Regions from separate parts of the Lactococcus allomyrinae genome, predicted to be linked through region 2. Evidence: predicted binding sites of a transcription regulator. Region 2 holds the regulator's gene; the other holds the start of a gene.
The links. Region 2 encodes CtsR, which represses protease genes until heat stress. Its sites were predicted from a motif close to TTGGTCAAAAAAGGTCAAANA; they were not measured.
Positions count from the first base shown of each region.

Region 1: the regulator CtsR is predicted to act here: its motif matches at 8,275-8,295, upstream of clpB (ATP-dependent chaperone ClpB).

Region 1 is NZ_CP032627.1:453,230-468,828, reverse strand. Features, by position in the region: gene D7I46_RS02330 (DEAD/DEAH box helicase) at 1-2,139, opposite strand, end outside; gene D7I46_RS02325 (hypothetical protein) at 2,132-2,902, opposite strand; gene D7I46_RS02320 (Fic family protein) at 3,002-3,742, opposite strand; gene D7I46_RS02315 (type I restriction-modification system subunit M) at 3,739-5,289, opposite strand; gene clpB (ATP-dependent chaperone ClpB) at 5,399-8,002, opposite strand; gene purF (amidophosphoribosyltransferase) at 8,490-9,968, opposite strand; gene D7I46_RS02300 (hypothetical protein) at 10,158-10,364, opposite strand; gene D7I46_RS13230 (hypothetical protein) at 10,366-10,509, opposite strand; gene D7I46_RS13630 (hypothetical protein) at 10,611-10,742, opposite strand; gene D7I46_RS02290 (MDR family MFS transporter) at 10,834-12,258, opposite strand; gene D7I46_RS02285 (TetR/AcrR family transcriptional regulator) at 12,365-12,898, shown strand; gene D7I46_RS02280 (oxidoreductase) at 13,252-14,103, opposite strand; gene D7I46_RS02275 (MerR family transcriptional regulator) at 14,179-14,550, opposite strand; gene D7I46_RS02270 (DHA2 family efflux MFS transporter permease subunit) at 14,547-15,599, opposite strand, start outside.
Region 2 is NZ_CP032627.1:100,880-116,478, reverse strand. Features, by position in the region: gene D7I46_RS00625 (FtsW/RodA/SpoVE family cell cycle protein) at 342-1,580, opposite strand; gene rpmG (50S ribosomal protein L33) at 2,272-2,418, opposite strand; gene D7I46_RS00615 (multidrug efflux MFS transporter) at 2,415-3,641, opposite strand; gene coaE (dephospho-CoA kinase) at 3,828-4,439, opposite strand; gene pflB (formate C-acetyltransferase) at 4,633-6,996, opposite strand; gene D7I46_RS00600 (magnesium transporter CorA family protein) at 7,271-8,188, opposite strand; gene eno (surface-displayed alpha-enolase) at 8,757-10,058, opposite strand; gene hpf (ribosome hibernation-promoting factor, HPF/YfiA family) at 10,304-10,861, opposite strand; gene D7I46_RS00585 (ATP-dependent Clp protease ATP-binding subunit) at 11,009-13,459, opposite strand; gene D7I46_RS00580 (CtsR family transcriptional regulator) at 13,449-13,901, opposite strand; gene greA (transcription elongation factor GreA) at 14,396-14,866, opposite strand; gene mltG (endolytic transglycosylase MltG) at 14,978-15,599, opposite strand, start outside.

The sequences.
Region 1 (15,599 bases), 350 kb from region 2:
CTCCTCATCAATTTGTAGCTTCACAATTGCTAAATTATTAAGAAAATATCTATCATCTCTGTGCGCCGTCAAATTCACATAAACTTTATTGAAACTATTAGGATAATGAATAGAATCAAAAACTTCTTCACCATAACTTCCCCCAACATAGATTTTATATCCCGACTCTTTCTTCTCCCAATAATTAACTGTTTTATTAATCCTGTCATTAAGTGTTCTCGTTCTAAAATCATCAACAAACATTTTGTAATAAGTGATTGTTTCAGTATTACGTAAACGATAGGCATTATATTCAGGATTAAAGTCAACATGTTCAGAAAAATCATCAAAAAAAATGATTTTGATTAAATTAAAAATATCGTCATCTTCGGTTTGAGTAAATAAGTTAAATTTCTTCTCCAACTTCGTAAGACCTTCGGGAGTATAATTCAAAATTTGCTGAGCGCCCGCAAGTGTCAGTTTTTCTTTAAACTTCGGATTAGTATAGTTTTCTATAATTTGTTTTTCTGTATTTTTTATTTCATCTGCATTATTTTGATTATTTGGGTCAATTTTTGAATTCTCTAAAAGAGGATTTTTTATTTCATCATCAAAATTTGATCGTAATTTTTCTACTTTATTTCTCAATTTTCCATGAGGTTGAGGAAAGTCTGGCATATCCACAAAGTTAATTGGAATAAGAATTCGAGATAAATCTTTGTTTTGAGGCGAAAATATTTCATTTAACCGATTAACTCGACCAAATAAATTTTTTAAATCTGCCAACTTTGAGTACCCGGAAATATAAAACAAATTATCAATTGGCATATTCATGCCTGAAAGAACAACAGAGTTAGCTACAAAATGTTTTATATAGTTTGATTCACGGACAAATTTTAGAATATAATTTTTAATTAGGGATGGGATTTTGGCATGTAGATATACTATTCCTTTATTTAAAAAACTAACCATTTTAAAATCTTCATGTACTATCATCTTAAGCTCTTGGATTAACTCTTCAATATCATCTGGAATAGAAATATTAGTTTCCAATGAATCATATAATTTTTCAGTATATTGTTCAATTTGAATCGGACGATATAAAAAATGTAGATTTTTATCTTTGGAGTTTATTTTTATATATTCAAATTGATCTGTAACTGTTCCAAGTTTAATAAATTCACCAAGATATAAATCATACTGTTGTACATAGTCTTGAGTAATGTATTTGATATTCAACAATTTTAGATCGTTAAATATCTTATGTTGCTTTATCGTTTGATTTTCAAGAAAACTGATATTTTGCGCTTTGTTAATCACTGGTGATAAATACATATACTTACAATTTGAATTTTGGAGCAAAGTAATATTCATCAATCTTGATAACAATAAACTTCGATTACTTTGCTTTTTCCCAAAATCAAAAGAAAATATTTCATGCGCTTCATCAATGTAAAGTCTATCGAAAATAGCACCTTCCTCAACAAGTCGCAGTGCTCGTTCCTGAGTAACAACCGCCAAAATTCTTAAATCATCATTTGAATAATTTTGATCATGTGTAATAATCTTACGATCTGTAATTCGTTTCCGAGCTTCTCTACTTACTTGATCAATTAGCGCTTTTGTTGGCGTTATGATAGCAATAACATTTTCAGTATTATGCTTTTTTATATGTTCAAAAATTATCTCACTTTTCCCATAACTAGTTGGAGCCAAAAAACTTGTAAAATTTTCATTGTCATTAAGCACTTCTAAAAATATTTTGCTTTGTTCAAGAGTCAAAACTTTATTTTCATCAACAAAATCATCTATTCCAATTTCTGCCAACCATTGATTAATTGTTGGTGTCTCGATTAATTTCAATTCGCTAATTTTTCGAGATATTGGATAATACCCATAATTTGTAGCAAAATCATAAAGCGCCATGTAATTATTAGACTTTAAACTAGTACGAGCAATGATATAATAGGCATAATCTAAAAATAAATGTTTCGTTTTATTTTCTTCGTATTCATCAATGAGTAGCAATGCAAAAGAATATAGAAAAGTTAAATCATTTGCAGATAATACTTCCTTTAGATAAATCAGATTTATCAGCTTTGCACTAACATCTTTGTTATTTTTTATCCTTGTTAAAATACTTTTCCCATTATCAACCATTAGCTATCTCCTCTAACACTTCAAATAATAACTCGATATTTTTATAATTAACTACAACAATTAACTCTTCTTTAGCTTGATGATTGGTTATATACTTTTGAATTGCTTCAATATCTTTTTCAATTAAAGATATATCATCCGCCACAACAGTTGATCCAACAATAATTCTCCAATCATCAATTTTTTGGAATTTATTGTTCATATAGTCAATACTTAACTCTTCAAGTTTTTTAAGCAGAGATTTGTTAGCATTATCTGCAATTTGTACATGATTTGCAGCATTTTCCCAAGGATCGTTTGGAGTATTTCCTGAAATCATATCTGCTATACCTTTGTAACTCCTATCAATCGTTGTTTTATGCTTATTCTGATGTGAAGTTTGAGTAAATGCCGATTTACTTTCCAAAATCCAACTATCTCCATTAAATATATAGAAACCATCAAAAGCCTTTTTGGCTGAGTTTTCTTCCAAATTACTAAATAGGTATTTCTGGCTAAATCCTTGATTTCGTAATATGATTGCTTGTAAAAATTCTGCTGACAATCCATTTTTATTTTTATCAGTAGCCTTTTTAAATTGTTCTAGAAGTTTTTTAGCTACCGTGCTAGAAGGAAAAGATGAACTAGCGCCTTTACAAATTTCAACTAACTTTTTCGTTATATATTGTTTTTCTTCATCAGAAAAATCCTCAATATCAACGATAATAATATGAGCATTAGCTTTATTCGTACCTTGTTGTTGATTATGCAGTAAATTTGCCATTTTTTCTCCTAAAACAAAAAATATAGCTCTTATCGTAACATGAATTTATCTCTCAATTGAACACAATAATTCCCTAACTTATTTTCCAGACTCCAAATACTAAGGATTTCTCAATAACCCAATCTCTGGATAAAAATACCCCACCCACTCTTTATAAACATCTTGCGCCGCCAAACAAGTCTCAATCAAATAACCCGATTGAGTCGCAAACTCACGCAAACCACGATAGTAAAATAACTTTTTATCATTATCAATCACAAAAGGCACAATGTCGTGCTTCAAACATTCCCGAAAAAGAATCAAACGTCCAACACGACCATTCCCATCTTGGAAAGGGTGAATCCGCTCAAAATACTCATGAAAAGCGATTAAATCATTAAAAATAACTGCTGGTTTTACCAGATAATCCTCAAGAAGGTTTGAAATATCTTTATCAACATTTTCTGGCAGACTAGTTTTAATATCACCGACCTCATTAGGAATTTTCTTCCAGTCGCCCACATTAAAATAAGCTTTGTGACTATCACTTGTACCTTCTTTTAGGATTTGATGAAACGTTTTGATGATTTCCTTGCTCAAATCTTGGTCAATCGTGTCAAGTAGATAATCAAAAGCCCGAAAATGATTGCTGGTTTCGATAATGTCATCGACTGGCAGACCGTCCGCATCAAAACCAACCGTCTTTGTCTCAAAGACATAACGCGTCTGTTCTTCGGTCAGCTTACTGCCCTCAATACGGTTGGAATTGTAAGTCAAGCTGACTTGCGTTTTGTGATAGAGTCCACCTTTAAGCCCATTTTTTCGTTCCTCTAGTATTTTCTCTAAAATCTGATTTTTCATTTTGTCAGCTCCTTGACAATCTCATCAATCTCAGCTCGCAATTTATCAATTTTCTCAACAGTCGTCTTGATATCTTGATTAAGCACGTCAATATCAATCTTTTCCGTCAAATCCTCAGCTTCCACATAGCTTGAAACAGAGAGATTATAGTTATTTTCGACAATCGCATCAAATTTGACAGCTTTTGAGAAATAGTCCAACTCTTCTTTTTTATCAAAATGAGTAAGGATCTTATCAATATTATCAGTCGTTAGAATGTTATTATTCGTTTCTTTTTTGAACGCTTTGCTGGCATCAATAAAAAATGTATCAGTATTCGACTTATTCTTTGCCAAAATCAAGATACAAGTCGCAATACTTGTCCCAAAGAAAAGATTAGCCGGCAACTGAATAACAGCTTCTACAAAATTATTGTCAATCAAATATTTTCGAATTTTCTGCTCGGCACCGCCACGATAAAATATTCCTGGGAAAGTGACAATAGCCGCACGTCCTTTGGCTGACAAATAACTTAAAGCATGCATGATAAAGGCAAAATCAGCTTTTGATTTGGGTGCTAAAACACCTGCTGGACTAAAACGGTCATCATTAATTAAAGTTGGATTATCTGAACCAATCCATTTGATGGAGTACGGCGGATTAGAGACAATCGCATCAAAGGGCTTATCATCATTGTGTAGCGGATTGATAAGCGTATCCCCACGTTTAATATCAAATTTATCATAGTTGATGTTATGCAAAAACATATTCATGCGTGCAAGGTTATAGGTAGTCATATTGATTTCTTGACCAAAGAATCCTTCTTCGATGATATGCTCTGAAAATTGCTTTCTCGCTTGGAGCAAAAGAGAGCCTGAACCACAGGCTGGGTCATAGATTTTGTTAATTTTATTGTTCTCGTCTTTACCTAGCATGACGATTTTAGCTAGTAGTGCTGAGACAGATTGCGGTGTGAAAAATTCGCCGCCTGATTTACCTGCATTTGAGGCATAGTTTGAAATCAAAAATTCATAAGCATCCCCGAAAAGGTCGATTTGATTATCTTCAAAGCGACCAAAGTTCAGTTGATTGATTCCTTCAAGGACATCGGCTAAACGTTTATTCTTCTCTGCAACCGTATTTCCTAAGCGATTACTCGTCGTATCCAAATCATCAAACAAACCCTTAATATCATTTTCAGAAGCATAGCCAATCGCACTTGATTCAATGGCGGTGAAAATTGCTTTGAGGTCTGTATTCAAATCAGCATTTTCACGCGCAGTCTTCACAACATTTGAAAAAAGTTGACTGGGTGCAATGTAATAACCCTTCGTTTTTACTGCATCATCAATAATCTCAGGGGTGATTGCTTCATCTGGGTAATCCGCATAATGAACTTCTGGGTCGCCCGCTTCTATATAATTTTGAAAGTTTTCACTGATAAAACGGTAGAACAAAATCCCTAGAATATACTGCTTAAAGTCCCACCCGTCCACAGCGCCACGAACTTGGTCAGCAATAGACCAGATATTTCGTTGTAGTTCTTGTCTTTGATTTTGTGCTGTCATATTTTTCTCCAGATTTCTTATACTGCCTCTTATTTTACCATTTTCTCAACTAATAATCAGCTTGAAAATAAACGAAAAACCGCCAGCATCAGCTAACGGTTTAGTCTATTTATTCAGCAGTCGTTTGAATTGCAAAATCAATCTTGTTATCTTCGAGATTTACCACAACTTTTGCCTTCGGCAAAATCTTTCCCCCAACAATCAATTTCGCCAGCGGATTTTCAATGACTTTTGTCAGATAACGTTTCAGCGGACGCGCACCATAGGCAGGTTCGTAGGCATTTTCAGCAATCCAAGTTTTGACTTCGTCCGTCAATTCAAGGGTCACTTCCATTTCTTCCAAACGCTTCACAAGCAAACTTGTCATTTTGACAATGATATTCTTGATATTTTCAAGCGACAAAGGCTTAAAGAGAATGGTATCATCAATCCGATTGAGAAATTCGGGTTTGAAATGTAAACGGAGTTGTCCGAGGACATTTTCAATCGTTTCTTCTGAAATTTTACCATTTTCGTCCACATTATCCAGCAGATATTGCGAACCAACATTTGACGTCATGATGAGGACTGTATTTTTAAAATCGACCAAGACACCTTTGGAGTCCGTCAAACGTCCATCGTCCAAGACCTGCAATAGGATATTGAACACATCAGGATGCGCCTTTTCAATCTCATCAAGCAGGATAATCGTGTAAGGATTGCGCCGCACAGCTTCGGTCAGTTGACCCCCTTCATCGTAGCCGACATAGCCTGGAGGGGCGCCGACTAAGCGAGAAACGCTGTGCTTTTCCATGTATTCACTCATGTCAATCCGCACCATGTGTTCCTCAGAGTCAAATAGATTTTCAGCCAGAGCCTTCGCCAGCTCCGTTTTACCCACCCCAGTCGGACCAAGGAAGAGGAAGGAACCAAGCGGACGATTAGGGTCTTGAATCCCCGCACGCGCACGGATAATCGCATCAGATACTGCCTCAACGGCTTCATCCTGACCAACCACACGCTCATGCAAAGTTTCAGGCAGATGAAGCAGTTTTTCACGTTCCCCCTCAACCAGTTTGGTAATGGGAATACCTGTCATGCGCCCGACCACTTCGGCAATTTGCTCCTCTGTGACCGACTCTTGGACAAGCGTCAAATCATCAGATTTCGCCTGTTCTTCAAGTCCCTTGAGCGTTTTTTCAATTTCAGGAATTTTGCCATAGCGCAGAGCGGCTGCTTTTTCGAGATTGCCATCATTTTGCGCTTCGTCCAGATCATGACGTGCCTTTTCTAACTCATTTCGCTTTTCAGAAATCTTGCTAACTTCCTTTTTCTCTGCTTCCCATTGGCTTTTAAGCTGGTTATTTTCCTCACGAAGTTCAGCGATTTCGGCATGTAAGATTTCCAGCCGTTTTTTAGACGCATCATCGCGTTCTTTTTTGAGTGCTGCTTCTTCGATTTCAAGCTGCATCAGACGGCGATTGGCTTGGTCAAGCTCAGTTGGCAAGGAATTCATTTCCACCCGAATGGTCGCACAAGCTTCGTCAACGAGGTCAATGGCTTTGTCAGGTAAAAAGCGGTCAGTGATATAGCGATTGGATAGCGTTGCAGCTGCCACGAGCGCATTATCATGAATGGTCACACCATGATGAATTTCAAAGCGCTCTTTCAGCCCTCGCAAGATAGAAATCGTATCTTCAACTGTCGGCTCTGTCACCAAAACCTTTTGAAAACGCCGTTCCAATGCCTTATCCGTTTCCATGTATTTGCGGTATTCGTCCAAAGTCGTCGCGCCAATCAAATGTAGCTCACCACGCGCCAACATTGGTTTGAGCAGATTTCCCGCATCCATCGAACCTTCAGTCTTGCCTGCGCCCACAATCGTGTGCAACTCATCAATGAACAAAATAATTTGTCCGTCAGACTTTTTGACCTCGTTCAGCACCGCTTTCAAACGTTCCTCAAACTCACCCCGATATTTCGCACCCGCAATCAACGCGCCAATATCTAGCGAGAAAATCGTCTTGTCTTTCAGATTTTCAGGAACGTCTTTGCGCACAATTCGCTGTGCCAAGCCCTCGACAATCGCCGTTTTACCAACACCCGGCTCACCGATAAGCACCGGATTATTTTTTGTTTTCCGAGAAAGGACGCGAATCACATCACGAATCTCCTCATCACGCCCAATCACAGGGTCTTGCTTGCCTGATTTGACTTGCGCCACAAGGTCAACCCCGTATTTTTCCAGCGCCTTGTAAGTTTCTTCTGCATTTTGACTCGTCACTTTATCACCTCCACGTAAATTTTTCACGGCTTCATCAGCCTTTTGCTTGCTCGCTCCATGCGCCATCAGATATTGGGTCAATGGGTTTTGCTTCAACTCAAAAAGCGCCAGCAAAACAATCTCTGTTGAGAGATATTCATCGCCCATTTTCTTAGCAATCTGATCCGCTTCATTCAAAAGTTTGAACAAGTCTTGACTCAACCCTTGCCCATAGCTGACCGAGCCGCCCTCTACTGACGGAATCTTATCAATTTCTTGCTCAATCATTGAGGTAAATTCATCAAGATTAATCCCCAAATCCTTATAAAAATTTGCGCCAAAACTATTTGGTTGCACAAAAATCCGCCACAAATGCGGAATCTCAATCGCCTGCTGATGCCGTGTCTGCGCAATTTGCTGCGCCGCTGCAAGACTTTCTTGCATTGTTGTTGTCATTTTTTCGATGTCCATAATCAAGATGTGAGCCCGCCCTAGGGTCTTAGCGCTTTAGCGCTTAGACTTCAGGGACAGCAGAAATCTGATAACCTAGTTGTCAGATTTTCGTTGACTGCTCAGAGACGTAGAAAATTAGGGAAATGTGGTTCTGACACCTCGTGTCAGATTCCATTTCATCTATTTTCCTAGTCTCTAGGAGGGCGAACTCAATTCCTTTCCATGAAAATTCATATTCTTTTTAGGTAGTGATTTTAACTTTTTTCTCACTACATTCTTATTATAACTCATTGGTCAGTATTGGTCAAACTTTTTGATTATAAAAAATACTGACCGTTTTGTCAGCATTTTCTATACGCCAAACGCATGATTTAATTGATGATGGAGTTTACAATTTGCATATGGATGGGACGGTTCATGGGAAAAATGCTATACTTGAGAAAGTTATTTGACAAAATTTTGGAAGCATTATAAAAATCAGATTCGTTTGAACCTGATTTTTGTGTTATCTCGCTTCATTCTTCGCTAAACTCTCCAAATATTCCTCCTCATAATCATAAAGTGGCGTAGGATATTTCCCATCAAAATAAGCGAGGGTGAGTTTGTCGTGTCCGATGGCTTCGACGAGGCCGTCTTGGCTGAGGTAGGTCAGGCTGTCGGCGCCGATGAGGTCGCGGATTTCGTCGGTGGTGTGGGTGGCTGCGATGAGTTCGTCGCGGTCTTGGATGTCGATGCCGTAAAAGCAGGGATATTTGAGGGCGGGGCTGGCGATGGCGACGTGGACTTCGGCTGCGCCTGCGTCTTTGAGGAGGCGGACGATGCGCTTGCTGGTCGTGCCACGGACGATGCTGTCGTCAACCATGATGACGCGCTTACCCTCAACGACGCCACGGACGGCGCTGAGTTTCATGCGCACACCTTGCTCGCGGAGTTCTTGGGTAGGTTGAATAAAGGTTCTAGCGACGTATTGGTTTTTGATAAGTCCCATTTCGTAGGGCAGACCACTTTCCTCGGCGTATCCGCTGGCTGCGCTGAGGGAAGAATTGGGTACACCGATGACGATGTCTGCGTCAATATGCGCTTCGCGGGCAAGAATGCGTCCGCTGCGTTTTCTGGCGGTATGGACATTGACCCCATGGATGGTGCTGTCTGGGCGGGCAAAATAGATGTATTCCATGCTGCAGATCGTGAGGTTGGTGCTGTCAGTGAACTGATCAACGTGAATGCCGTTGTCGTCAATTTCGATGATTTCGCCTGGCTCCACGTCTTGAATCCATGTTGCGCCGACGACATCAAAGGCGCAGGTTTCTGAGGCAACGACGATTGCACCATTGCTCATTTTTCCAATGGAAAGCGGGCGGAAGCCGTTCGGGTCAAGCGCAGCGAGAATGCTGTGTTCGGTCATGATGAGGTAGGCAAAGCCGCCATGCACGGTGTTCAGCGCTTCTTTGACTTTACCCATGAACTCTGGGTGGTGGCTGCGGCGAATGAGGTGCATGAGGATTTCGGTGTCGGAGTTGGAGCTAAAAATCGCACCATCGCGCTCTAGCTCACAGCGCAACGACTGCGCATTAGTCAGATTGCCATTGTGCGCCAATCCAAGTCCACCATCGTGAAAATCAAAATGAAAAGGCTGGATATTGTTGATGTCAGCCGAGCCTGCGGTGGCGTAGCGGACGTGTCCAATCGCTGACGAACCTGTCAGTGCTGACAGGTCTTTTTCGTCTTTGAAAACCTCTGTGACCAGTCCTAAACCACGGTGGCGATTGAGTTTTCCGTTGTCATTGACTAAAATTCCTGCACCTTCTTGTCCACGATGTTGCAGGGCATGGAGGCCAAAATAAGTCAGTCGGGCAGCATCTGGATGTCCCCAAACGCCGAAGAGGCCGCATTCTTCGTTGAGGTGGGAGCGCTCGTCATCGGGGTGCGTTTGCCACCAATTTTTTCTTACGTGGGTGGGATTGGTTTTTATTTTGTCAGCCATTGGTTACTTTTCCTCGTCAATTTCTTTGTTTATAGCTTTATTTTAGCTGGATTGTCTGGAAATATAAAGCCCTGAGCGGAGTTTTTCAGTTTTATGGAAAAGATTGTTCGGAAAAAACAGTTTTTGTCATCTGTCAGTATGCTGACAGAAATAAAATGAACTGACAAATTACTCTGTCAGTCCATTTTTCTAATCTTCGTAATAAGAGCGTGTCTCCGTAACCTTGCCACTCTTATATTTTACTTTTGATGCTTTGATGGTCTGGTGCGTTGTGCCATCAGTATGCATCATTTTTTGAATGCGCTTATCGTTTTTGATTTCGTCAGAATAGGTCGCTTTGTCGCCATTTTCCGAAAGCGCATCGCCCACGGATGCGATGATGTCAAATAGTCCCATGTCAATCTCCGTTCATCGCATCAATCCCGCACTGGATGAGAAAATCCGTACAGTTTTCGCAGTAGCCGTCTTCTAACTCATCTTCCCAAAATTCGCCGCCGCATTCTTCGCAGATGGCTTTGCCCTCTTCAAGTATTTCGCTCACAATGTTGCCTCCAATGTTGGTTTGACAAATTTTGTCAAACCTGATGTACGTAGTATATCAGCGATTTTTGAGCAGCCATTGTACGGAAAATTGGCAATCTGCTATTCCCAATAAGCTTCATCGCCAAAATCAAGGTGCTGCGCGTCTTCTTTGTAAGTCTCAAACTCATCAAGTGCCGCTTCAAAAACTTGCTTGGTGAGCTGATAAGCGTCCTTGCCCATGAGATAGTGCATGGGTGGATTGTCCAGCTCAGCCACTTTGATGAAAGCCTTTGCGGCGAGCGCTGGACTGCCTGCTTGCGTACCGAAGTAGTATAAATTCTATTTAATATTCTGGTGCTTCTGCTTCGCCAGCAGCGATTTTGACCATTTCTTCTGAGAGTGGTTTTTCTTTCATGAAGATGGCGAGAATAAAAGAGATTGCCATGAGCGGCAGCACCCAGAGAAATGTGACAGAGAATCCGTGCGCCAAATGTGCTGGAAGCTGGCTGTTGTCCGTCGCATTTGCCAAAATAGCAGCAAAAATAACGGAGCTAAATGAGCCACCAAGACTCTTAAAGAAATTGAGCGCACCTGTGGCTGCCCCGATATGCTGAAAAGGTACGGCATTTTGCCCCGCAACAGTGACGGTTTGAATCATTGCCCCTTGTCCAAGACCGCTGATAAAGAGTGCGACTACGACATACCAGACATTGGTATGAGACCCCAGCATTCCCATCATCACCGCACTGATGGCAATCAGCGCACTCGCAAAAATAGGGAGAATTTTATAACGCCCTGTGCGTGTGATAAATTCCCCAAGTGATGCTGAGGCGACAATCACCCCAATCATCAGCGGAATCACGGTTGCGCCTGCGCGACTTGCAGAATAACCACGTAGCATTTGGAAATACATCGGCGTAAAAAGCATGAAAACAAACATCGTTGCTGAAACCAAGAAAAATTGAATCGTAGAAATCGTAAAAATATTGGATTTGAAAAAAGTCAGTGGTGTAATCGGTGATTTGACCTGTCTTTCGATCAAGATAAAGGCTGCGAGCATGACGGCAGCTGTCGCAAATAAACCGATACTTTGTCCTGAAGCCCATGTCCACCTGCTACCTCCAAGACTGAGATTGAGTAAGAGCGTCGCTGTCGCAATCGAAATCACGAGGGCGCCCCAGATGTCAATCTTGCCTGAAAGTTGACGTTTTTCAAGATGAAGCGCACTGGCGATAAAAGCGAGTGCCACGATGCCAATCGGCAAATTGATGAAGAAAATCCAATGCCAGCTGAGTTGGTCTGTAATAAAACCGCCCAAGAATGGTCCTGCAACCAGTGCAACAGAGGGAACCAACCCAATCAAACCTTGATAGCGTGAGCGTTCGAGCGGTGGGACAAGGTCGCCGACCACTGCCATACAAAGCGTAGCGAGACCGCCGCCACCAATACCTTGAAAAGCACGGCTGGCAATGAGCAACCACATATTGCCTGAAAGTCCACACAAAAGCGAGCCCATCAAAAAAATACTCAGCGAAACTTGAAGCATGAGCTTGCGCCCAATGCTATCACCAAGTTTGCCAAAAATCAGCGTTGTAACGGCGCTTGTAATCAAGTAAGCCGTCGTCACCCATGTGACTTGATTAGCATCGCCAAGTGCTTTGCCGATTGAGCTTAGACTTGCCGCCACGACCGTTTGGTCAAGCGTCGAGATAAAGAGCACCAGCATGAGGGGCACCATGAGCAGGCGCATATTGTTGTGTTTTTCCATTGTGAAATGACCTGATTTCCTTTTAGTAACTCAGTTACCTTTTACAAATAAGATTATACTCGGTTACTTTTTATTTGTCAACAATAAAGTTACTGAGTTACCAAAAATGTGTTATAATCAATTTATGAGCTTAAGAGAAGAAAAGAAAAAAGCCAAGCGGCTTGAAATTATAGAAAATGCGCTGCGCCTTTTTGAAGAAAAGGGCTTTGATGGCGTAACCACCGAGGAAATTGCGGCAGCCTCAGCGATTGCCAAAAAGACCCTGTTTCAATATTTTCCGAGCAAGGATGATATTATTTTTAATGATGAAACCGTTCTCCTGGATTTGATTGCATCTTGGCTGAGGGCAAATCCTGACAAGGTTTGGGAAGGCTATCCTGACTTTATCCGTCAATGTATCGCTGACGATGACGACCCGAAAAACTTTTTCACTCTCCCAAAAATCATTGACGAGACCCCACACTTGCGGCTGCGTCTCCTCAAGACATGGACGCTTTATGAGCAAAACATTACCGAGCTGCTTGTCGCGTCTGCTTATTCTGCGCTTGACGCGCGTATTTTGGCGAATAAAATGGTGCTGATTTTGCGACTGCTTTTTGAGGGTTCTTTTTCGGTGGAGGATGTTTTGAGTCGTGTTTGATTAGATGTAAACTACAAATATACTGCCTTGTGTACGAAAGAGAAAAGCTTCGCTTTTCTTATCCGCAACTTCAACGCAGTGCGTTGAACGCAGGAAGTGGTTTGCGTGCAACGCAAAGGTTGTCACTTCGCGTTGTCGCTTTGCCCTGCCAGCGTTTGCTTTAGCGGGCAGCTGGAATAGACACGTAGTAGCGACTTACAGCGAATGGACATGCGCAGCTAACTTCTAATGCTTTTTTAGAAATTAAACAGTATGAAAAGCGCTTGGTTGAGCGCTTTTTCTTATTCTCCTACCAACTCCAAAATCTCCAACAAATCGGAAATCTCATTTATTGCGTTTATTGTTCAGAAATTTTATTGCTTCCAATAAGCTTCATCGCCAAAATCAAGGTGCTGCGCGTCTTCTTTGTAAGTCTCAAACTCATCAAGCGCCGCTTCAAAAACTTGCTTGGTGAGCTGATAAGCGCCCTTGCCCATGAGATAGTGCATGGGTGGATTGTCCAGCTCAGCCACTTTGATGAAAGCCTTTGCGGCGAGTGCTGGACTTCCTGCTTGCGTACCGGAATAGCTGTTCAGGCGGTCAAGCGTCTTGTGCGCCGCCGCATAATCCGTAATCTCAGCGGGACTGCTTTCTTTCGAGCGTCCTGCCCAATCCGTGCGAAATGAGCCAGGCTCAATGTTCGTCACAAAAATTCCCAAGGGCTCAACTTCTTTACGCAATGTTTGGAAAAGCCCTTCCATCGCAAACTTTGTCGCATGATAGTAGGCAAGCGTTTCCGTCGTTGTCAGTCCGCCACGGCTGACGGTGTTGAGGATACGTCCTGATTTTTGCTTGCGCATATAAGGCAAAACAGCGAGTGTCATGTCATTTGCGCCCCAAAAATTCGTGTCCATCATGCGCCTGACGGCAGCTTGGTCTGATTCTTCCATGACACCGAAATAGCCAAAGCCTGCATTATTGACCAAAACGTCAATCCGACCAAATTTTTCAATCGTGGCAGCGACTGCGGCACTGATGGAAGCTTTATCAGTCACATCAAGCCTGGTTTTGAGGACGTTTTCACCATCTGACAAGTCTGTCAGTGCTGACAGCTGACGTGCGGTGGCGACTACTTTGTAATTGCGCACAATCAATTCTTCGACAAGCGCGCGTCCGAAGCCTGTTGAAGCGCCTGTTACGAGCCATACTTTATCATTGTTTTTCATTTTTGAAATCTCCATTTCTTAGTTGATGACTTCATTATAAACCTTGGAGTGCGCTCTAATGCAAGTAAAAAGTTTCTATTTTGACTGTTCTCCAAGCAGCTTGACATTTTTATAATACACGCCAATCTTCCAGTCCAGATAATCTAAGGCATCTGTCAAATTTGACAGCCGTTCTCTTGCCGCTTTTGCCTCTACAATCAACATTTCGCGCTGTTCGTCGTCATGATTTTCTGTGTCGTCAAGCAGCGCGCAATATTTTCTCAGAAAGTCAATGCCACAGCCCGCCGCACGCATCTTGCTAATGAAAGTCAAGCGTTCCACATTTTGCGGAATAAAGTCACGATAGCCACTGCTATTTCGTGGGATTTTGATGAGATTTTCTTTTTCGTAATAACGGATTGTGTCGGGGTTTAGACCTGTTTTTCCAGCGATTTGTTTGATGTTCATTCTTTAAATTTCTCCTGATTCTTCAAAAAAAGCGTAAAAACAACACCAATCGCGCCGAGCACCACCGCCAGCAAAAAACTTGCGGAATAACCTTTTATCGTGGCATTGATGAATTTGGTGAGGTAGAGGGCGAGATTTTCGACTTTCAAGTGCGCTGACGGAAGATGGTCTTTCGACACTTTGGTCGTCACGCTCGTAAAGACGGCAACAATCAGCGCTGACGCGACTTGCTTGAGCGTGTTACTCAGAGCGGAGGCGTGCGTCATTTCACTCGGCCTGACCGCATCCATCACGGCGCTCATCATCGGCATCATGACAGCGGCAATACTGACAGCACGAATGGCATAAAAGAAGATTATCCAGCTGTGAGGTGTGCTACTGCTGACAAAAACAAAGGGAACGGTCGCAAGTGTCAGGGCACTGAAACCGCAGATGGACAGGATTTTTCCACCGATTTTGTCATAAATACCACCAAAAACAGGCATAGCAACAGTCATAATCAAAGTCCCAGGAAGTAAAGTCAAACCTGAACCCAGCGCGCTCAGTCCACGAATTTCTTGCAAATAGACGGGCAAAATAATTTCCACACCCATCATCGCCATCGTCACAAAAGCCAATATCAGCGCGGCAAGTGAAAACTGCTTATTTGTCAGTAAACGTAAATCCAAGAATGGAGCTGTCATTTTTAACTGTCGTAGACTAAAAATGACAAGCAAAATCAGTCCTGACAGCGTTGGTAGCAAGACAGTGTCAAATTTGATCCAGCCGTCAGCACCAGCATTCGTCAATCCATACAAAAATAGCCCAAAACCTGCAACGGTCAAAATTAAAGACAGAATGTCCAATTTGACAGTCTTATTTTTCAGAACATCGCGCATGATAAATGGTGCTAAAAGTAGACAAATGCCGATGATGACCGTTGGCACAATGAAAATCGAACGCCAAGAATCACTCAAAGTCAACCCTAAAAAGCTGTGATTTTTATGCAACACCCAACCTGCAAATGTTGGTCCCAAAGCAGGCGAAACCGCAAGTGACAGCCCTGCAAT
Region 2 (15,599 bases):
TTATCCATTTTCTCTAAACGACTAGATAGATGAAACAATTAGCATATCTGTTACTACTTTAGCGCAAACGAGTATCCTATAAAGTCACAAGGCAAAATGGTCTTGTCCAAGAAGTCTAGTCGGTAAAATAACTGACTTTATGGTAACTTTGCGTTCATTTACCTGACGAATACGTCAAGTGCAAAAATGTAATTCAAAGAAAAAATAGAGTTTCTGAACACGACTAATATTAATTTGGCAATTTTCTGTCAAATTTTTTATTTTTTAACTCTGTCAGTACTGACGAAAACATAGAGTTTTCCATCAGTACTGACAGAGTTATTTTTTTACATTTTTTGATATTAAATATTCGCAGAACTGTATTGATTCGAAAGTTCGGAAACTTCTTGTCGTTTTTCATCTGCTGAAATATTAAGTGCAAAAGCAATTCCTAATGATAAGACAAGGAATGATGAACCACCCTGAGATAGAAATGGGAAAGTTACACCTGTTTCTGGAATTAATCCGACTGCCCCACCAACGTTAACGAATACTTGGATAAGCAACATGGAACTTACTCCAATTGCCATTAAAGCATTAAAGGAACTTCGAGCACGAATACCTACTAGGAGGATACGGACAATCAGGAAAAATAGGATGCTTAGCACAATAATGCCACCTATTACTCCTAATTCTTCCACAACAATCGGGAAGATAAAGTCTGTATGTGCTTCTGGAAGATAACCATTTTTCTCAATGGAATTTCCTAAACCACGTCCAAGCCAACCTCCATTGACGATTGCATAATAGGAGTTTGCTAACTGATGTCCCGAATTTGCCAAGTCCGTAAACGGATTAACAAAGGCTTCAAAACGGGCATTGATGTAAGAAATTTTTAAAAATGATGGAATAATATTTCCCCCTGTAACAAAGAGCATTCCAAGAAAAGCTATCGCAACAGTGAGGACAATTTTTCCATAACCATTAAACCAACGCCAAGAAATTCCACTTGCTCCCACCATGATAAGAGCTAGAGCTGCGAGAATAATGGCATTACCCATATCTGGCATGATTAAATCCAGTGCGAGTAAAATCACAACTGGGAGACGCCAACCTCCAAAAAGTTTTTGGAAGAGTCCTTTTCCTTTAAAAACCTCTTGAATGTCTTTTCTCTGTATAGCCTCCTGCTTTTCAGAGAACACTGAAGCAAGATACCAGATGACAAATACTTTAGCGTATTCCGCAGGTTGAATTGTTCCAACTCCTGGAATAGGAATCCAACCATGTGCACCATTAGCTGTTGTCCCAGGACCTACCCGAGCATAAATCATTGCCAAAATCAGCATTACCATAATAAATCCCAGCATTCTTTGACTCTTGAGTGCTTTTAATTTCATTCGGTAAATGACCGCAATTGCTACGAAACTCAACATCATGAATGCTGCTTGTGTAATAACTAGCCTGTAAGGAGAAAGTCCTCGTGCCAGTTGGTAAGGTACCGTCGCCGAGAAAACCATGACAATCCCTATGGCAGATAACATCAAATAAGGGATTAAGATGGAGTAATTCAAAAAGTTTGTTTTTTTCAGTCCGTCTCTCATTTTTTATTTCATCTCATTTATATACTATAATTTGGTTTGAAGTGATTACTTCATTGGTGGGGATTCTTTTCTCCCACCAATGTTAGGGTACAACCTCACATCAAAGATATGAGGTCACACCCGTAGCGAAGCTTCGTTATCCATTCGCTCTAAGAGACTAAAGTCGCAAGGCGAAGTGGTCTATCTAAGCGCTAAAGCACCGAGACTCTAGGACAGTAGAACGAAAACAGAGCTTGCCATTTCGCTTTAGAGCGAATGGACAGCATACATGGCAAAGCAGAGATAGTGTTGCCTCCTCCTCGCCTAAGAGGAGGGATTAGCACGCACTTGCTAAGTTAAAAATACTCTATAATCGTTATGCCGCAGCTATTAAATATTCATATCGTCGCTGGGAGCTTTGCTATTTATAAACTTATGGACTTACTTCCTCTGCTACTCCTCTTACTCCAAAGTGATCACTTCACTGGTAATGGCTAGTTCGGACAATTTTTATACTTCTGTTCATTTTAATCAATAAGATTACAAATAGTGCTTCAATTTATCTTATTCATTATATCATTTTTTGCGTATATTTTTTGAAAAATGACCGTGATTTCTTCAAATTTGAAATTCTTTTCTTCTATTTCCGTATATTTATTTTTTTGATTACTGATAATATAAAAAAATCACTGATAAAAAACTGTCAATGATTTTATTCCTCCCGATGCAGAGTGACAATGCGTTCTTTTGGACAAAATTTCATTGTCTCAACTTTCTCTGGGTGAGTTGCTTTATTTTTACTACTAATATAATTTTTATTGCCACAAGAAGTGCAGCGAAGTGTAATTTTTATCCTCATTCCATGATGCTCCGTTTATGTAAATATTTCCGGAAATTGATGAATGACCAGACGATATTGACGACAACAAAAAGACTTGTTCCAACGATTGCTGCACGGTAACTAATGTATCCCGCAATTGCTGAACCAACCAAAGGACCTGTCACCATTCCAAGATTTGAGCACATTTGCGCGTAAGCAAAAATACGACTTACTCCTTCTTTAGGCGTAATTTTAGAGAGCAGTGAATTGACCGAAGGCATCAATGCACCTGTACCAAAACCAAGTAAAAATCTCAAAATCCCCAATTGCAATGGACTATTAACCATTGCCATCGGCAAATAAATCACAAATGTAAAGACTAAACCAATCAAAATCAGACGGTGCGAACCGTACTTATCTCCGATACGTCCCAAAAAGCTTGATGACAGCATTGCGGATAGACCTACCGCAGATACAATCAAACCTGAAATAAACATCAAGTTTGTTGTATTTGTTGTCAAAGTTTTGATGTAGAGTGTCACAAAAGGCTCAATAGACTGAGAAGTAATCTGAATAATAAATGTTGTAACAAGTAAACCAAACAGTATTTGTTTATTGCTTACACGCGCAATAATTTCTTTACTAGAAAGCATTTTCCCTTTGGGAATCGGCTCAAAATTCTCATGAACAAAAAAGATTGTAAGTAACGTCGCTAAAGCCAACAAAACCCCAACAATTAAAAATACATTTGCCATTCCAAACCATTGTGCCATCAAACCACCTAATGATGGACCGATTAAAGTCCCAGAAACCATCGCTGTTGCCAGAGTACCAAGCGCATACCCTGATTTTTCCTTTGGAGCTTGTGAGGCAATCATCGCTGTCGAATTTGGGATATAGCCTGAGAAAAATCCCATTAACAAACGTAGAGCAAGCAAAGCCCAGACTCCTCCAAAATGATCAACAAAGGCAATCCCACTCATACAAATTGTCATTGCAATTGATGCACGAACCATCATCGGCTTACGACCGTGTTCATCAGCCAAACGCCCCCAAACAGGTGCAACAAGTCCTGATGCCAAAGCCGTCAATGAAAAGGCCAAACCAGAGTAAAGTTCAACATTTCCACCTCTAACGCCAAGCCCTTGGATATACAAAGGAAGAAATGGCATCACAAGTGAAAATGACGAACCGACGATAAAACAACCAATCCACGTAATAAATAAATTTCTTTTCCAATTAACAGTTTTCGTTAAACTCACCTCAATCTTTTTTAATTTAACACTCTTTTATCTCAAATCACTGACCGAAAGAAAAAGCGAAATATGCCAGTCCCGCATTTATAGTATGGCTAGCTGCCCATACCTCTGACATTAATCTCTTGATTTTTTACAATGAGCGACCGCTAACTTTCTTCACTCTTTATTACAAGACATTATGACTCACTTTTAAGAGTGATCAGTAGGACACAAATCTTCAAGAGCTTGCTGCACTTGACTTTGTAACTGCTCGATTGTTCCACTATTATCAAAAACTCTGTCAGCAAATTTCTGCTTTTCTGTCATTGACATTTGTGTTGAAATACGACTTCTTGCCTCTTTTTCTGACAAATGATTGCGTGCCATCAAACGCTTCAACTGTACGCTTTCAGGTACTATAACAAGCCAGATTTCATCAAATCCAGTATAATTATATTCAATCAATAACGGGATATCCATAAAGATAATTGAATGCTCTGTCAGTACTGACAGAAGCTCATCTCGCTTATAATACAGTTCCTCACGAATAATTTTATCCTGAAGTGCTGACAATTTTTCACGTTGGACTCTATCAGCAAAAATCAAACGTCCTAATTTTTCACGATTCAACTGACGATTTTCATCAAAAAATTCAGCACCAAATTCCGTCAAAATGGCCTGATAAAGTTTTCCATCAGGCTTTTGTAATTCACGAACAACTTTATCAGCATCAATGACTTGAAAGCCTCGAGAAACCAAAAAATCAACCACCGTTGATTTTCCACTCGCAATTCCACCAGTCAATCCAATTACTTTTTTCATCATCTTATTTTAGCATAAAATTTCTATTTTCGAAACTAAAACTCATAGTTTATTAGCTATTTTTATTAATATTTCTCTTTTCACCACAACTCAAATAATCTATACTATTAACCCGCCTTCTTGTCAACACTGACAGAAACTAAAAAACTCTGTCAGTGCTGACAGAGTTTAATTATCATTATCAATTCAAGAATTAGATATTAGTTGTGTGCATTACTTCGTTGTCATCTTGTGAGAGGACTTCGTGGAAGACACGTTCAGTCAATTCTTGTTTTTGTTCAGGTGTGAGGTATTTAGTATTGACACAGTAACCAGAGATACGAACGATAACATCTTCACCATTCATAATCTTGTCATAAACATCTTTGAGATCCATAACATTCAAGTTAACGTGTTGACCAGCAAATTCAGTACCACCAATCAAAGCACCTGGAGTAAAGTATCCGTCAAGGATTTGAACCAAGTTATCCACTTGTTCGTCACGAGTCTTACCAAGTGCACGTGGAGAAACTTGAGTTGTCAATGAGATACCATCATTAGCGTCTTTGAATTCCAATTTAGCCAATGAACGGAGGTTTTGCAACCATCCACCTTTAGCTTTGTTAGATGGGTTAGCACCTGGTGAGAAGAATTCAAGTTTAGATTTGTTCACTGTACCATCTTCATTGAGGAATACACCTTTATGAACTGGTGAGTTACCTGTTTGCTTAGAGTAAGCAACATTAGATGTGATTGTCAAAAGTGAAACAGTTGCTTCAGCATCTTTGTAAAGTTTGTGTGAAGCCAATTTTTCATGGTACATCTTCATCACAAGCTTAGCGATATCATCAGCACGGTCATCATCTTCACCATAACGTGGGAAATCACCTTCTACTTCATAGTCATAGATGTAGCCATTTTCGTCACGGATTGTTTTAACTTTTGCATATTTGATTGCTGAAAGTGAATCAACAGTATTTGCAAAACCGCAGATACCAAATCCCATGTTAGCACGAACTTTAGTTGGCAAGAAAGCCATTTGAACTGCTTCATAGTTGTATTTATCAGTCATGTAGTGGATGATATTCATGGCATCAACATAAGTATCAGTCAACCAGTTGAGTGACTTGTCAAAGTTTGCCATAACTGTATCGTAGTCAAGAATTTCGTCACGAACAGGTTCAATATCAAACACTTTATAGTCTTTATGCACATCATCATAACCACCATTAAGACCAGTTAACATTGCTTTCAAGACATTTACACGTGCACCAAAGTATTGGAGGTTGTGACGTCCTTCTTCATTTTCTGGATCAAGTGGAGAAACACAACAAGAGATACAAGACATCTCACCGTAACCGTCTTTAGCCATTGTTTCAACACCTTCATATTGGATAGATGAGTGTTTGTGGCTCATAGACATTGCGTAACGTTTGAATGAGTAAGGGAGTTTAGAATCCCAAAGAACAGTCAAGTTTGGTTCTGGAGCGTTACCGATTGTATCAAGTGTGTTGAGGAAACGGTAGTCCATTTTAGTTACACGGTGACGTCCGTCGTTACCCATACCAGCCATAGATGTTGTGATGAATGTTGGGTCACCAGAGTAAAGTTCATCATAAGCAGCAGCACGAGCAAATTTCATTGTACGAAGTTTCAGTACGAAATCGTCTGTAAATTCTTGAATTTCTTCTTCTGTGAATGTTCCGCGAGCAAGGTCACGTTCAGCGAAGATGTCAAGTACAATTGGCACACGTCCAAGTGAAGTTGCAGCACCATTAATTACACGACATACAGCCATATATGCAATGTTAACCCATTGGATAGCTTCTTTCACGTTCATTGCAGGTCGTGAAACATCAAGTCCATAAAGAGCACCAAAGTTTACAACTTGTTGCAATGCTTGGTATTGCATATTGATTTCTTCTTTAAGACGGATATTGTCGTCGTTAATTTCAGTAATTGCATCCCATTCTTTAGCTTTTTCTTTCATCAAGTAGTCTGCACCGTACAAAGCAAGACGAGCATAAACCCCAATGATACGACCACGAGAGTAAGCATCTGGCAAACCTGTAACAGTGTGAGCATGACGTGCTTTACGGATAGCTGAAGTGTAAGCGCGGAAGATACCATCATTTACAGAAGTCATTGTTTGCGACAATACATCATGCAAATCAGGATCAATACTAAGACCATGTTCAGTCAAGATTTTTTCAGCAACACGAAGACCACCTTTAGGCATGAAGTTCAAACGGAAAAGTTCGCTGTTTTGCATACCATAAATTAATTCAAGCTCTTTATCGTTAGCATCAACATATCCAGCAGGGATTTTGTCAATAGAAGTCACACGGTCAGTATCAAATGGGAAACCAACTTTTTCGTAGTGTGCTTTTGTATCTTCAATAATTTTTTTAACTTTAAGTGTACGTTCTGTTGGACCAGCAAGGAAGCTTTCATCGCCATCATAAGGTTTGTAGTTTTCTTGTACAAAACGAGTGATGCTTGCTTTGTCGCGCCAGTCAGTCCCTTTGAAGCCTTCCCAGGCTTGTTCAAAGATGTTTTCAGTAACTTCGGTTTTCATTTTGAAAATCTCCTTTGTTCTTTCTGTTTCAGATTACATTTTAATTATATCATACAGTTTGCGGATATCAAAAAAAATCCTGAATAAATCGCACATTCTTTACTAGTACAGTTATTATTATTTTAATATCTGTTATAATATTTTAGCTATTTTTTATCTACTTTCTTTCAATATTTCACAAACTATTTCTTACTAATATTGATAAATACAACTCTTGACTAATCAAAATAATTTTTTCACAAAAAAATAAATAGGATAAATAAATTATCCCATTTTATAACATATCTTTTCGATGCAAAAGCCAGGTTACCCAACCACTTACCACGACAATCACCACTAAAATAGCCCAAACCATCCATTTAATTGCTTGACCAGGAATTGGAACATTCATCCCATAAAAACCGACAATTACCGCGGGAATCCCTAAAACAAAAGTCGCAGAAGTCATAATTTTCATCACAATATTCAAATTATTACTTACAATATTTGAGAACAAATCCCGTAAATTTTCGAGTAATTTAAGTTGAATCTTTGTTTCTGTATATGCTTGGTCTGTTTCAACAAAAATATCATAAATCTTATCTGCAAAACCGTCTTCATCATCTTCTCGTAAATAATCAATAAATTTGCGCAAAACTTGAATATTATTATGTAAAGCATCTTCAAAATAAATCAGACTTGCTTGGATTGCTATCATATCTACAATTTGATCGTTTTTAGTTGAATTTTTAATTCCAACTTCGAGTCTTCTACGCCGAGTCCTAAACTCTCGCAGATAGTCATGATAAGCATGAGTCATTTGATACATTACCTGAAAAATCAATTGATGTTTGTAACGTTTATAATCATACTCTCTATCAAAAATCATACGACTATCAATCTCATGATTGAGTGCAAGAATGACCGATTCATTTTTTGTCCAAACTAAAGAATATGGAAAAGTAGCAACTTCACCATAATTTGAAAGCGCTGGATACTGGAGCAAAATCAGATTATTATCATTATCATCCGTTTCAAAACGGGCATTTTCATAATCATCAAGAATCCCCGAAACATAGTCAAATGGAAAATCATAATATTCCGAGACAGTGCCAATTTCTTCTCGTGTTGGATTCAACACATAGGTAAAGTTTTTCATGTCAGGTGTTGAAGTCAATTTTTTGGCACTTGAAAGTTCGTAGTTTTTAATCATTGATTGTTAATTCATGCTTTCCTATTTCTTATCATAATTGAGCATACAATGCTCATGATTATAGACTAATTGTAACAAATTTTTTCTATTTTTATACTCCTAATGTCACTTTTTAATAATCCAAATTTCCTTAATCTTTGGAGTATTTTTTTTAATACTTCATAATATAATAACCTTTGTAAAATTAGAGGGGAACTTATGAAATTTAAGTATGAACCATTAATTTTATCAGAGAAATTCTCTAACAGCAAAATCATTTTTGATAAAAATCCTCTTACTTTCACTGACGTTGATTCTAGAAACAAACTATCAAACTGTCCACGAAGCAATTGTAAATTCGGATAAAATAATTCTTTTCAAATCAAGTACCTTTGATACTTACTTGCTGGACCTGTATCATACCTAGGCGCAATTCCAACAATGATTTCTTGTCATCTTTCTGTTAAGACTATGGATATATTGACTTTTCATTATACGTGATAAATCTGGTCTCCCACTATTATTGATTGCTCTAAATATCTTGGACAAAAAAAGCTCTCCCTAAGGAGAGTTTTTAACATTTCACATCTTATTTTTTAAGGTTGTAGAATGCTTTAAGACCTTTGTATTGAGCAACTTCAGCCAATTGGTCTTCGATACGAAGCAATTGGTTGTATTTAGCCATACGGTCTGTACGTGAGAGTGAACCAGTTTTGATTTGACCAGCATTTGTTGCAACAGCGATATCTGAGATTGTTGAATCTTCAGTTTCACCTGAACGGTGAGATACGATTGCTGTGAACCCAGCTTCTTTAGCCATTTCAATAGCTTCGAAAGTTTCTGTCAAAGTACCGATTTGGTTAACTTTAATCAAGATAGCATTTGAAGCATTTTCACGGATACCACGTTCAAGGTATTTAGTGTTTGTAACGAAGAAGTCGTCACCAACAAGTTGAACTTTTTTACCAAGACGTTCTGTGAGGAGTTTCCATCCATCCCAGTCGTTTTCGTCCATACCATCTTCAATTGTGATGATTGGATATTTAGAAACAAGTTCTTCAAGGTAGTCAACTTGTTCAGCAGCTGAAAGTTTTTTACCGCCTTCACCTTCGAATTTAGTATAGTCGTAAACACCATTTTCGTAGAATTCTGATGATGCACAGTCGAAACCAATCATAACGCCATCTTCACCAGCTTTGTAACCAGCTGCTTCGATTGCTTTAAGGATAGTTTCTACACCATCTTCAGTTCCGTCGAATTTAGGAGCGAATCCACCTTCATCACCGACAGCTGTTTCAAGTCCACGAGCTTTAAGAATTTTCTTAAGAGCGTGGAAGATTTCAGCACCCCAACGAAGCGCTTCTTTGAATGTAGGTGCACCAACTGGTACGATCATGAATTCTTGGAAAGCGATTGGAGCATCTGAGTGAGAACCACCATTGATGATGTTCATCATTGGAGTTGGCAATACTTTAGCGTTGAATCCACCAAGGTAGTTGTAAAGTGGAACACCAAGTTCATCAGCAGCAGCGCGAGCAGCAGCGATAGAAACACCAAGGATAGCGTTAGCTCCCAATTTACCTTTGTTTTCTGTACCGTCAAGAGCAATCATTGCACGGTCAATAGCTTGTTGGTCTGTAACTTCATAACCGATGATAGCTTCAGCGATGATGTTGTTTACATTGTCAACAGCTTTTTGAGTACCAAGTCCGTTGTAGCGAGATTTGTCGCCATCACGAAGTTCAACCGCTTCGTGTTCACCAGTAGAAGCACCTGAAGGTACCATACCACGACCGAATGCACCGTCTTCAGTGTAAACTTCAACTTCAAGTGTTGGGTTACCGCGTGAGTCAAGGACTTCGCGAGCATAAATATCAGTAATAATTGACATTTTAGTCTCCTTATTATTTTTAAGTGCTAAGCACTCTTAATACATCTCTGATTTTACTATTTTTCTTCTAAATTTTCAAGTGAAAATCTTAGCAAAGCTAAATTTCACAAGGTTTTACGCTTACATTTTCATTCTATTCTTTTTCTAAAATTTTACCTCTTTTTTATTTAATTTATCTTAAAAATGCTTATTATATTTATCAAAAAATATGACAAAAAGACTAGGAAATCCTAGCCCTTTTATCCTTATTCTGTTTCAATTAAGCCAAAACGACCATCTGTACGACGATAAACGACATGAGTTTCATTAGTGTCTGCATCAGTAAACACATAGAAATCATGACCCAACATATCCATTTGCAGTGCTGCTTCTTCAGCATCCATTGGTTTCAAAGCGACATGTTTTGTACGAACAATGCTGATGCTATCATCTTTTACTTCATCCGCTTGGTCAAGCGGAGCAAACTCATCTGCAAAAACTTGCCCTGTTGGTTTAGCATTGCGAGGTTTACGATTCATTCGAGTTTTGTATTTACGAATTTGACGTTCAAGTTTTTCTTCAACAAAATCAATTGATGCATACATATCTTGTGATGTATCTTCTGCACGTAATGTTACATTCTTAGCAGGAAGCGTCACTTCAACTTTTGCACGTTTTTCAGTGTAAATTTTCAGATTTACATAGGCTGTCACTTCATGACCATCGTTGAAGTATTTGTTGAGTTTTCCAATTTTATCTTCAACATAAGCGCGGATTGCATCGGTAACTTCGACGTTTTCGCCACGGATATTGAATTTGATCATAAGAGTACCTCTTTAACGGACTTCAAGCACATTCAAGCTTTTTTCTAGAGTATATTTAGCACTCTCTTAGAGAAGACTTTTCTGTTGCTTGCAGAACCGTCCTTTCCTTTATTTCTAATGTAATTATAACATGAAACTGCTTACACCTCAAATAATATGAGTGATTTTAATCTTTTTATTAGCCACACCGATAGAAATACTATCGCCAGACTTGATTTCTCCTGTCAGAAGTTGTTCACTCAAAACATCTTCTACTTCGCGTTGGAGCGCTTTACGCAAAGGACGAGCCCCATATTCAGGGTCAAATCCAACTTCTGCAATCAGTTTTGCTGCTGCTGATGTGAGTTTAATGTGAACTTTTTGCTCTGACAGTCGTTTGATGAGAGATTTACTCATAATTTTTACTATCTGTTCAATTTCATGGGTAGCAAGTGGGTGGAAGACGATTGTTTCATCAATTCGATTGAGAAACTCTGGACGATAGTGGCGTTTTAATTCTTCGAGAATCCGTGCTTTCATTGCTTTATAATCAGCGGAGATATCTTTTGCTCCAAATCCAACGGTTTTATCGTCACGTAATGCTGTTGCCCCAAGGTTCGAAGTCATGATGATAATTGTGTTTCTAAAGTCAACTTTTCTTCCTTTTGTATCTGTGACAAATCCATCATCAAGAATTTGCAACATAATATTGAAGACATCTGGATGAGCTTTTTCAACCTCATCAAGTAAAATCACAGAGTACGGTTTATTGCGGACACGCTCTGTTAGTTGCCCACCTTCATCATATCCAACATATCCTGGAGGTGCTCCAATCAAACGAGAAGTTGAGTGTTTTTCCATGTATTCACTCATATCCACGCGAATCATGCTATCCTCACTTCCAAAGACACTGTCAGCTAGTGCTTTTGCAAGTTCTGTCTTACCAACACCTGTTGGACCGAGAAACATAAAGGATCCCATTGGTCTTCGGCTATCTGAGACACCTGATCTTGCTCGTCTAATTGCTCTTGATACTGCTGAAATCGCTTCTTCTTGTCCAACAACTCGTTTATGAAGTTCTTGCTCAAGTTTAATCAGGCGTTCACTTTCAGATTTTGTCATTTGAGTGATTGGAACTCCTGTCAGTGTTGAAGCAACAGCAATGACAGCTTTATCAGTGACTTCTTGTTTTTTGTCAGTGCTGACAGAAAATTTATTAATCTTGTCAGCAATCTTTTGAACAACTTTTTCTTTTTCTCGTGACGCTTTCACATCAAGTTGAATGACTGATTCTGCTAATTCTTTTTTGGCTTCTGTCAGTTCTTTTTCGAGTTCTAAGCGTTTCGTTTGTTGATTTTTTACAGAAATTTTTACTGATGCCGCCGCCTCATCGAGTAAGTCAATAGCTTTGTCAGGTAATTTTCTATTTGTCATGTAACGAACACTCAAAGTCACAGCACTTTTGATGGCTTCGTCAGTAAATGCAACCCTATGGTAATCTTCAAATTTTTCTTTCAAGCCTTGAAGGATAGAAATAGCTTCGTCAGTTGTTGGTTCTTCAACATTTATCCTAGCAAGGCGACGTTCCAATGCTTCATCTTTTTCAATATATTTTTGATATTCATGATAAGTTGTTGCACCTATCATTTGAAAATCACCTCGCGCAAGTGCTGGTTTCAAAATATTTGCCGCATCATTGACTGAATCCATGCCACCACCTGCACCGATAATTGTATGAAGTTCATCAATGAAAATAATAACATCTGGGTCGCTACTTACTTCTTCTACAATTGCTGTCAAACGGTCTTCAAATTCTCCTCGAAATTTTGTACCAGCAACAACAGTCGCCATATTTAATGCCATAATCCGACTATTCATCAGTCCAACTGGAACATCTCCTGTTACAATACGTTGAGCCAGACCTTCAATAATCGCTGATTTACCTACTCCAGGTTCTCCAACAAGCACAGGATTATTTTTCGTCCGTCGACTTAATATATGAATCAAACGTTCGACTTCAGCCTCACGACCAATCATTGGGTCAAGCTTTCCTTCGCGTGCAGATTCTGTCAAATCAGAAGAAACTGAGTCCAGAGTTGGTGTTGTGGACGTCGCTGAAACTCGTTTAGCAAGGTTTCTCTTAGACATTGGTGTGACTGTTTTCCTAGCTTCGGGTATCTTTAGACCCGTCCGCTTTTCTAACTCTTTTCTGACAGATACGATATTCACTTTTTGCAATTTCAACAGTTGCAATGCAAAACCATCCTCAATTTGTAAAAGAGCATAAAGAAGGTGTTCTGTGCCTACAACCTTAGCTCCATTGTGTATCGCTAAAAGTCCCGCCAATTGAATAATTTCTTCTGCTCTAGGAGAAAATCTTAACTTTTCACGTTTAACAACAACATGGCTAGATAAATCTTCCACATCAATCAATAAATCTGAGGAATCAACTTTCATTCCGGCAAGTACACTAAAAGCAATCGAGCCAGCAGTCGTTGTCATTGCTGCTAAAATATGAGCACTTTCAATTGCACCATACTGATAATAGTAAGCATACTCTGCTGCCTTATCAAGTATTTGCTCTACAGTAGTTGTGTATTCTATATTTTCAAATTTCATCATCACGGTCCAATCTGTTTATTATACTTTTCATCATCGTTCCACGCGTAAATGGGCTGATATTTCCGTCAGTAATGACAAGTAATAGTAAGTTTCCTTCTCGTTCTGTCAGTACCTTTTCATCAAAAAGATGCTGAATGACATCATGAGCCGCCTTTACTGACAGATTTGATGGAATCTTCTGATAGAGTGCTGTCAAAAATTCATGCCGTGCCGAATAGTGGTATTTTACAATTTTGATGTAGCCTCCACCACCACGTTTTGACTCAACATCAAAACCTTTTGACGCTGTAAATCGTGTCTTAATGACATAATTTATCTGGCTAGGAACAACATCAAACTGATTTGCCAAATCAGCGCGCTTTATTTCTATTTCCTGTGCTTCTTCAAGTAACCGTCTAAGATAGGCTTCAATGATATCCGATGTGTTTTGAGTAGACATTTTTTCCATCCTTTCCTATTCTTTTCGTATTTGATATTCGTCCAGCCTTGACAAGCATTCAAAGTTGAATGAATACATTCGTACAATTATCATTTTATTATTTCAGTAATTTTCTATAATTAATCCGTTGTGAAAAACAGCCATGAGTTAACATTACTCCGCAACTGTATGGAGCATAAAATCCTGCTAGATTTTAAAATAGAATGAGTGTATATTAAATCATTTATCCTTACAATTTCTTTTATTAGGGAAAAACTTTAGCAAAGTCGGATAATCTAAAATATAATCTTTGACTATTACTGACTATTATACCTAAAATTTAGGAATTTTACCAAAAGAAGCAATTTGCAAGGAACTGACAAACTGACAGAAATTCTGTCAGTAAACAAAAAAGCTATCAGTGATAGCTTTTAATGATTAATTTTTTACTTTATTAACTGACAGTTATAATTTTAGTTTTTTCACTATTAGTACAACCAAAGATTTTCCCAATATCAATCAACGCTGACAATTTTTACTGTCATTTCGCCAACAGGTAAAGGAACATTGACTGTGTCACCCACTTTTTTACCAATAAGGACACGTGCAATAGGTGATTCATTTGAAATTTTACCAGTAAATGGGTCTGCTTCAGCAGTACCTACGATTTGATAAGACTCTTCGTCAGTTTCACCTTCTTCGACAAAAGTTACTCTTTTACCTAATGCCACTTCGTCTTTAGCTATTTTAGCGTTGTCTACAATTTCCGCATAACGAATCATTGTTTCAACTGTAGAAATACGTCCTTCTATGAAAGCTTGTTCATCTTTTGCAGCTTCATATTCTGAGTTTTCAGAAAGGTCACCATAACTACGTGCTACCTTGATACGATCAATCACTTCTGGGCGTTTTACGAGCTTAAGATTTTCAAGTTCAGCTTTTAATTTATCAAGACCTTCTTGGGTCATTGGGAATGTTTTTTCCATTTTTATTTTTCCTTTTTTTATAAACTTTATCCAGAGATGCACTCCCGGTTAAAACAATTTTTCTACTTTCCTCTCATTCAAGTGAGATACTATTATAGAAAAATCATTGCTTTATTTCAATTTATCATTAACATAAGTTTGAACATTTGCATTTTGTTCTTCTAATGTATTAGCAAAATAGACTTTGCCTGTTGTCACATCGGCAACAAAATAAAGATAATCATTTTGAGCAGGTTGAAGTACCGCTTTGATTGAGGATAGACTTGGACTATCAATTGGACCAGGTCCCGTTCCTTGATTCGCATACAAATTGTATGGAGAATCAAGATTTGTATCAATCGTTGCATCTTGCTTCAATGTTGTTTTAGCTCCCAACTGTCCTTCAGCATAGAGAACCGAAGAGTTGGAATCTAAAGTCATTCCCTGATTCATTCGATTATAGAATGTACCAGCAACTTGCCTACGGTCATCATCGTTGTTCGCTTCTTTTTCAACTAAAGCCGCTAAACTCAAAGTTTCATTGACCGTCATTCCTTGCGTAGCAATCGTGCCATAATAGGGTGTCAACTGCGTATTCATCGCCGAAATCATCCCCTCAATCATCGTTTCAACAGTTGATGATTTTGTATATTCATAAGTTGCAGGGAATAAATAGCCCTCCAGTTGATATTTCACTCCTGAACTTTTATCAGGTAAATTGGCAAAGAGTTTTGGATATGCTTTGACCATTTTT